2 regions of the Streptomyces sp. NPDC006393 genome follow, and region 1 is predicted to be linked to the other one. Evidence: riboswitches for the same ligand, from Rfam matches in the RefSeq annotation. Region 1 holds a riboswitch; the other holds the start of a gene.

Region 1 (3,200 bases):
TTGCGCTGGGCCAGCTCGACGGCGTCCAGGGTCTCGGTCAGCGAGCCGATCTGGTTCACCTTGACCAGCAGGGCGTTGGCGGTGCCCTCCTCGATGCCGCGGGCCAGGCGCTCGGGGTTGGTGACGAACAGGTCGTCGCCGACCAGCTGGACCTTGTCGCCGAGCTTGTCGGTGATGACCTTCCAGCCGGCCCAGTCGTCCTCGAACAGCGGGTCCTCGATGGAGACGAGCGGGTAGGCCGCGACGAGCTCCTCGTAGTACTCCGTCATCTCGGCGGCGGAGCGCTCCTTGCCCTCGAAGAGGTACTTGCCGTCCTTGTAGAACTCGGAGGCGGCGACGTCGAGCGCCAGGGCGATCTGCTCACCGGGGACGTACCCGGCCTGCTTGACGGCCTCGAGGATGAGGTCGAGGGCCTCGCGGTTGGAGCCGAGGTTCGGGGCGAAGCCGCCCTCGTCGCCGAGGCCGGTGGACAGGCCCTTGGTCTTCAGGACCTTCTTCAGCGTGTGGTAGACCTCGGTGCCCCAGCGCAGGGCCTCGGAGAAGGACTCCGCACCGATCGGGGCGATCATGAACTCCTGGATGTCCACGTTGGAGTCGGCGTGCGAGCCGCCGTTCAGGATGTTCATCATCGGCACCGGCAGCAGGTGCGCGTTCGGGCCGCCCAGGTAGCGGAAGAGGGGCAGGTCGCTGGCCTCGGAGGCGGCGTGGGCGACGGCGAGGGAGACGCCGAGGATGGCGTTGGCGCCGAGGGAGCCCTTGTTGTCGGTGGCGTCCAGGTCGAACATCGCCTGGTCGATCAGGCGCTGCTCGGTGGCGTCGTAGCCGACCAGCTCCGGGCCGATCTGCTCGATGACGGCGAGGACGGCCTTCTCGACACCCTTGCCCTGGTAGCGGTTGGGGTCCCCGTCGCGCAGCTCGATGGCCTCGAAGGCGCCCGTCGAGGCGCCGGACGGGACGGCGGCACGACCCGTGCTGCCGTCGTCGAGGCCGACCTCGACCTCGACCGTGGGGTTGCCTCGGGAGTCCAGGATTTCCCGGGCTACGACGACGTCGATGGACGGCACGAGCATCTCCTTCGTGGATGTGACGCTGAAAGTGCGGGGCTTGTGAGCCTTGCGACTAGAGCCTAACCGTCCCGGGGCCCCGGCCGACCGACCGACCGTCCCGTGGACAGGGTGACGGTACACATTGTTCCCGCTCGGAACAAAGGGGCGGGGCGGAGATGCGGAAAGACGAGAGGAACGCCCGGTGAAGAAAAGCCCCCGCCCCGGCGCGTACGGGGGAACACGCGCCGGGGCGGGGAGTCCGTGGGGACGGGGCCCGCGGGACGGGAAGCCCGCGGGACCGGGGGGGCGGGCCTGCGGCTTGCGGCCCGCGCCGCCCCCTGCTTACTTCAGGTGCAGCTGCTGGCCGGGGTAGATGAGGTTCGCGTCCTCGACGATGTCCTTGTTCAGCTGGAACAGCTTCTCCCAGCCGCCCTTGACGTGGTGCTCGGCGGCGATGGAGCTGAGCGTGTCGCCGGAGACCACCTTGTACTCGCCGTCGCCCTTCTCGACCTTCTTGCCGGTCGGGGTGGTGACGGTCTTCTTCGGGGCCGGACGCGTGGCGGAGCGGTTGGCCGCCTGCTGCTCGGTGGAGCGGGTGGCGGTGCTCTTGGTCGTCGTGCTCTTGGTCGTGGTGCTCTTCGTCGTGCTGCCGGTGGAGGCCGCGGCACCGCTGTACGGGGTGCTCGACAGACCCTTGCCGCACACCGGCCAGGCACCCTTGCCCTGACCCGCCAGGACCTTCTCGGCGACGGCTATCTGCTGCGCCTTGGTGGCCAGGTCGGCGCGCGGGGCGTAGGCGGTGCCGCCGTACGCGGCCCACGTGGAGGTGGTGAACTGGAGGCCGCCGTAGAAGCCGTTGCCCGTGTTGATGGACCAGTTCCCGCCGGACTCGCACTGGGCGACCGCGTCCCACTCGGAGGCGGTGGCGGCGGAGGCGTTGCCGGCCGCCATCAGCGGGCCGGCGACGGCGGCGCCGGCGACACCGGCGAGTGCGATGGCGCGGGTGGCCTTGGAGGAACGACGGTGCTTGCCCTTGCCGGAAAACAGCATGGATGGATCCCCTCACCGACGCCTGCGAGGTGAGCTGTCGGGTTCGGGCCGGTTGAGTTGCCCGGCCGTGCCCCTGGGGAGGCACGGCTTCACCCCGAGCCGCTCCGGCGAACTGTCCGGTGCGGCACTTACCTTGGGTCCCCCGCTCCTGCCTACGGCGCTCGACGCGACGACTGTTCCCGTACGGCCGCTGGCAGGATTCGGCGTTGCGGCAGCCGGGGCTCGCGGTGGCGAGCGGTCATGACCGTAGACACGTGATCGAGCGGATTTCAAAGACGATCAGGGCTTCTGAGACTCATCCCACACTTTCACCGAATGGGACATTCGGCGCGAAGCGTGACGTGAACTCCCGCTAGTTCTGGGCGTTTTCGACCGGGACATCCAGGCTCTGACCGGCGACGATGTGATTCGGGTCGGACCCGATGGCCGCCTCGTTGGCGTCGTAGAGCGCGTGCCACCCGCCGTGGACGTCAAGGGAGTCGGCGATGGAGGCGAGCGAGTCGCCGGCGCGGACGGTGTAGGAGTCGACGGAGGCGGTGTGCGTGCCGTCGCCGTCCCGGGAGGCGTGACGGCCGCCGCCGGCCGTCGCCGGGCTCCCGGCCGAGTCCTCGGCGGCGCTGCCGCCGCGGTGCCGGCCGGTGCCCAGGGCCCCGGTGTCGACGAGGGCCGAAGAGCCGACACTCTGCCCGGAGTTGTCCGAGTCGTCACGGTTGGGGGCCGTCGAAGGCGACGCCTCGGGCGTCGCGACACCCTCCGCACCCGATCCGGGCGTCGCGCCGGAGTCGGGAGCGCCGCCCTTCTCGGCGGACTTCGAGGGCGAATCGGACGGATTCGCGGGGGATTCGGAGGACGAATCACCCGAAGAGGAGGATTCGGAACCGGAGCCGGAATCCGAAGCGGATCCGGAGAAACCCGGGTTGCCGGCATCCCGCGACGAGTCATCGAGTCCGGGGTCGCCCACACCGGACGATTCGGACGAGCCGGACGCGTCACCCGATCCCGACGATCCCGACGCACGCGACGAGTCGGACGTATCGGAGGAGCCGGAGGAACCGGACTCCGAGGACGAGCCGTCGCCCAGACCCGTGTCGACCCTCGCGGCAC
Region 2 (3,200 bases), on a different contig from region 1:
GCAACTCATCGCCGCCGCCGCTCACGGCCCGTTCCTGCCCCAGCCTGACCAGGCCCCGCAGCACCTTCAGATGGGCCTCCGTGCGCCGCTGGGCGGCCCTGGAGGCAGCCAGCGGTTCCAGCAGGAGCCGCATCTCCAGCAGGTCGGCGGCCTCCTGCTCGGTGGGCTCCGCCACGCACGCCCCGGCGTGCCGCCGGGTCACCACGAAGCCCTCGGCCTCCAGGGTGCGCAGGGCCTCGCGCACAGGGACCCGCGAGACGCCGTAACGGCGGGCGAGAACCCCCTCGGTGAGCCGGCTGCCGCGCTCATGGACTCCGGCGACGATGTCGTCCCGGATCGCCGTGCACACCGAGTGCGCCGGAATGCGCATGACCGACCTCCGCCTGAATCCCGCCGGAATCCCCGTTTGCGCGCCACACCTGGCGCCCGTTCCGTGACTCTATTCCAGTCAGCGGGAATTTCCGACGGCGGGCCGGAATCCATGGATATTTTTTGGACAGCGCCGCGTCCGGAACGCCGAAAGCCCCGGCTTCACCGGCCGGGGCTTTCGGGCAGGGCTGCGCGGGTCGCTCAGACGTTCACACCGTGCGCGCGGAGGTAGGCGATCGGGTTGATGTCGGAGCCGTACTCCGCGGTGGTGCGGGCCTCGAAGTGGAGGTGCGGTCCGGTGACGTTGCCGGTCGCGCCGGACAGGCCTATCCGCTGGCCCGGGACGACCTTCTGGCCCACCGAGACGCCGATGGACGACAGGTGCCCGTACTGGGTGTACATGCCGTCGGCCATCCTGATCACGACCTGGTTGCCGTAGGCCCCGCCCCAGCCGGTCTGGACGACGGTGCCGATGCCGACGGCGTGCACGGTGGTGCCGCTCGCGGCGTGGAAGTCGATGCCGGTGTGGGAGCCGGAGGACCACAGGGAGCCGCCGGTCTTGTAGCCGGTGGAGACGTACGAGCCGGAGATCGGCGGCACGAAGGCGTTGAGGCGCTTGCGCTCGGCCTCGCGGGCGGCGCGCTCCTTGGCCTCGCGCTCCTTCTGCGCCAACTCGGCGGCCTTCTTGCGCGCGGCCTCCTCGGCCTTCTTCTGCTCGGCGGCCTGCCGCTGGGCGGCGGCCTGGGCGTCGATCTTCTGGGCGACGCTGTCGCCGATGGTGATGACCGGGGTCAGGCCGGTCTCCTCGGGGGCGGGAGTCTCGGCGGCCAGGGCCGGTGTGGCGGCGAGAGCGCCGAGGACTCCGGTGGTGGTGAGCGCCGCGGCACCCACCGCGCGGGCGGTGGTGCGGTGCATCCGGCTGGGGCGGCGATGCTTCCCGGTGGCGCGCGTGAACGCCATGTAGACGCTGGTCCTTTCCTTCCCTCTCGCCTACCGGGTTAGCTGACGGGTTCGGAGCAGGAAGGTCTCCTACGGACCCCTCGCTGCGCGCGCGGGTGTCCGATTCACCCCAGGGACTGGGTGGGTCCCCGGCTCCCCTGGCTCGCGCCGTACGGGGACTCGGCGATGGCTGTCCGGTGCCGCGGATGCGGCGCACTGCCCGACGAACAGCCGGACCGACGCTAGAGGGGGGCGCTGTCAATTCCCAAACCGATCCGGACTTTTGTAGCGCATGCCACAGGGCAGACAGGCAACCTCTCCCCCAATTCGGACATCGTGGGGCCCTGGTGACGCTTCGGTCACCAGGGCCCCCACGCGCGCGTGCCTCGCGTCCGCTGCCGGACGGTGTTCCCGCGGGCCGCTACTCGGCCGCGACGACGCTCACTTCTCCGATGCCCAGGGCCTCCACGGGCTCCTTGATCTGCGCCGCGTCACCGACGAGGATCGTCACCAGCCGGTCCACCGGGAAGGCGCTCACGACCGCCGCGGTGGCCTCCACCGTGCCGGTGGCGGCGAGCTGCTGATAGAGCGTCGCCTGGTAGTCGTCGGGCAGGTGCTGCTCGACCTGGTCGGCCAGCGTGCTCGCCACGGCGGCGGCCGTCTCGTACTTGAGCGGCGCCACACCGACGAGGTTCTGCACGGCGACGTCCCGCTCGGCGTCGGTGAGGCCCTCGGCCGCGAGCTTGCGCAGCACCGTGAAGAGGTCGTCCAGTGCCGGGCCGGTGTTCGGCGTGTCGACCGAGCCGCTGATCGCGAGCATCGCCGCGCCCGAGCCGTCGGGGGCCGAGCGCAGCACCTGGCCGAAGGACCGCACACCGTAGGTGTAGCCCTTCTCCTCGCGCAGGACGCGGTCCAGGCGGGAGGTGAGGGTGCCGCCGAGGCAGTAGGTGCCGAGCACCTGGGCCGGCCACACACGGGCGTGCCGGTCGGGGCCGATGCGGCCGATGAGGAGCTGGGTCTGGACGGCGCCGGGGCGGTCCACGACGACCACGCGGCCGGTGTCGTCGGCGCGCACCGCCGGCACGGGCCGCGGCTTGGCCGGCGAGCCGGCCCAGGCGCCCAGGGTCTCGCCGAGCAGCTCTTCCAGGTCGATGCCGGTGAGGTCGCCGACGACCACGGCGGTGGCCGTGGAGGGGCGGACGTGCCGGTCGTAGAAGGCGCGTACGGCCGCCGCGTCGATGCCGCGGACGGTGTCCTCGGTGCCCTGGCGCGGGCGCGACATGCGCGCGGTGGCCGGGAACAGCTCCTTGGAGAGCTCCATGGCGGCGCGGCGGGAGGGGTTGGCCAGCTCGTGCGGGATCTCGTCGAGCCGGTTGCGCACCAGCCGCTCGACCTCGGAGTCGGCGAACGCGGGCGCCCTGAGGGCGTCGGCCAGCAGGCCGAGCCCCTTGGCCAGGCGGGAGGCCGGAACCTCCAGGCTCAGCCGTACGCCGGGGTGGTCGGCGTGCGTGTCGAGGGTGGCGCCGGCCCGCTCCAGCTCGGCGGCGAACTCCTCGGCGGAGTGCTTGTCGGTGCCCTCGGAGAAGGCCCGCGCCATGATCGTGGCGACACCGTCCAGGCCGACCGGCTCGGCGTCCAGCGGGGCGTCCAGCATCACCTCGACGGCGACGACCTGCTGGCCGGGGCGGTGGCAGCGCAGGACGGTCATGCCGTTGTCCAGCGTGTCGCGCTCGGGCGCCGGGAACGCCCACGGCTTGGCCTCGCCCGCCTTGGGCTGGGGGTGGAAGTCCATCGTGGCGAGCTCGGTCACTTCGCCGCCTCCTCGGTGTCGTCGGTGGCCGCGGCGTCCGCGTCCTTGGCGTCGCCTGCTTCGGCAGTGTCGGCGGCGGTCG

What was found. Region 1 has a riboswitch for cyclic di-AMP ahead of ABZ484_RS27045 (transglycosylase family protein). Riboswitches for the same ligand answer to the same signal wherever they lie in the genome.
Positions count from the first base shown of each region.
Region 2: linked by a shared signal. The riboswitch ahead of ABZ484_RS12400 (M23 family metallopeptidase) and the one ahead of ABZ484_RS27045 (transglycosylase family protein) in region 1 are both predicted to bind cyclic di-AMP.

Region 1 covers NZ_JBEXZD010000079.1:24,818-28,017, forward strand. The annotation lists gene eno (phosphopyruvate hydratase) at 1-1,070, opposite strand, end outside; gene ABZ484_RS27045 (transglycosylase family protein) at 1,389-2,096, opposite strand; cyclic di-AMP (ydaO/yuaA leader) riboswitch at 2,101-2,266, opposite strand; gene ABZ484_RS27050 (transglycosylase family protein) at 2,449-3,200, opposite strand, start outside.
Region 2 covers NZ_JBEXZD010000021.1:68,140-71,339, forward strand. The annotation lists gene ABZ484_RS12395 (GntR family transcriptional regulator) at 1-370, opposite strand, end outside; gene ABZ484_RS12400 (M23 family metallopeptidase) at 571-1,329, opposite strand; cyclic di-AMP (ydaO/yuaA leader) riboswitch at 1,342-1,504, opposite strand; gene ABZ484_RS12405 (pitrilysin family protein) at 1,730-3,118, opposite strand; gene ABZ484_RS12410 (pitrilysin family protein) at 3,115-3,200, opposite strand, start outside.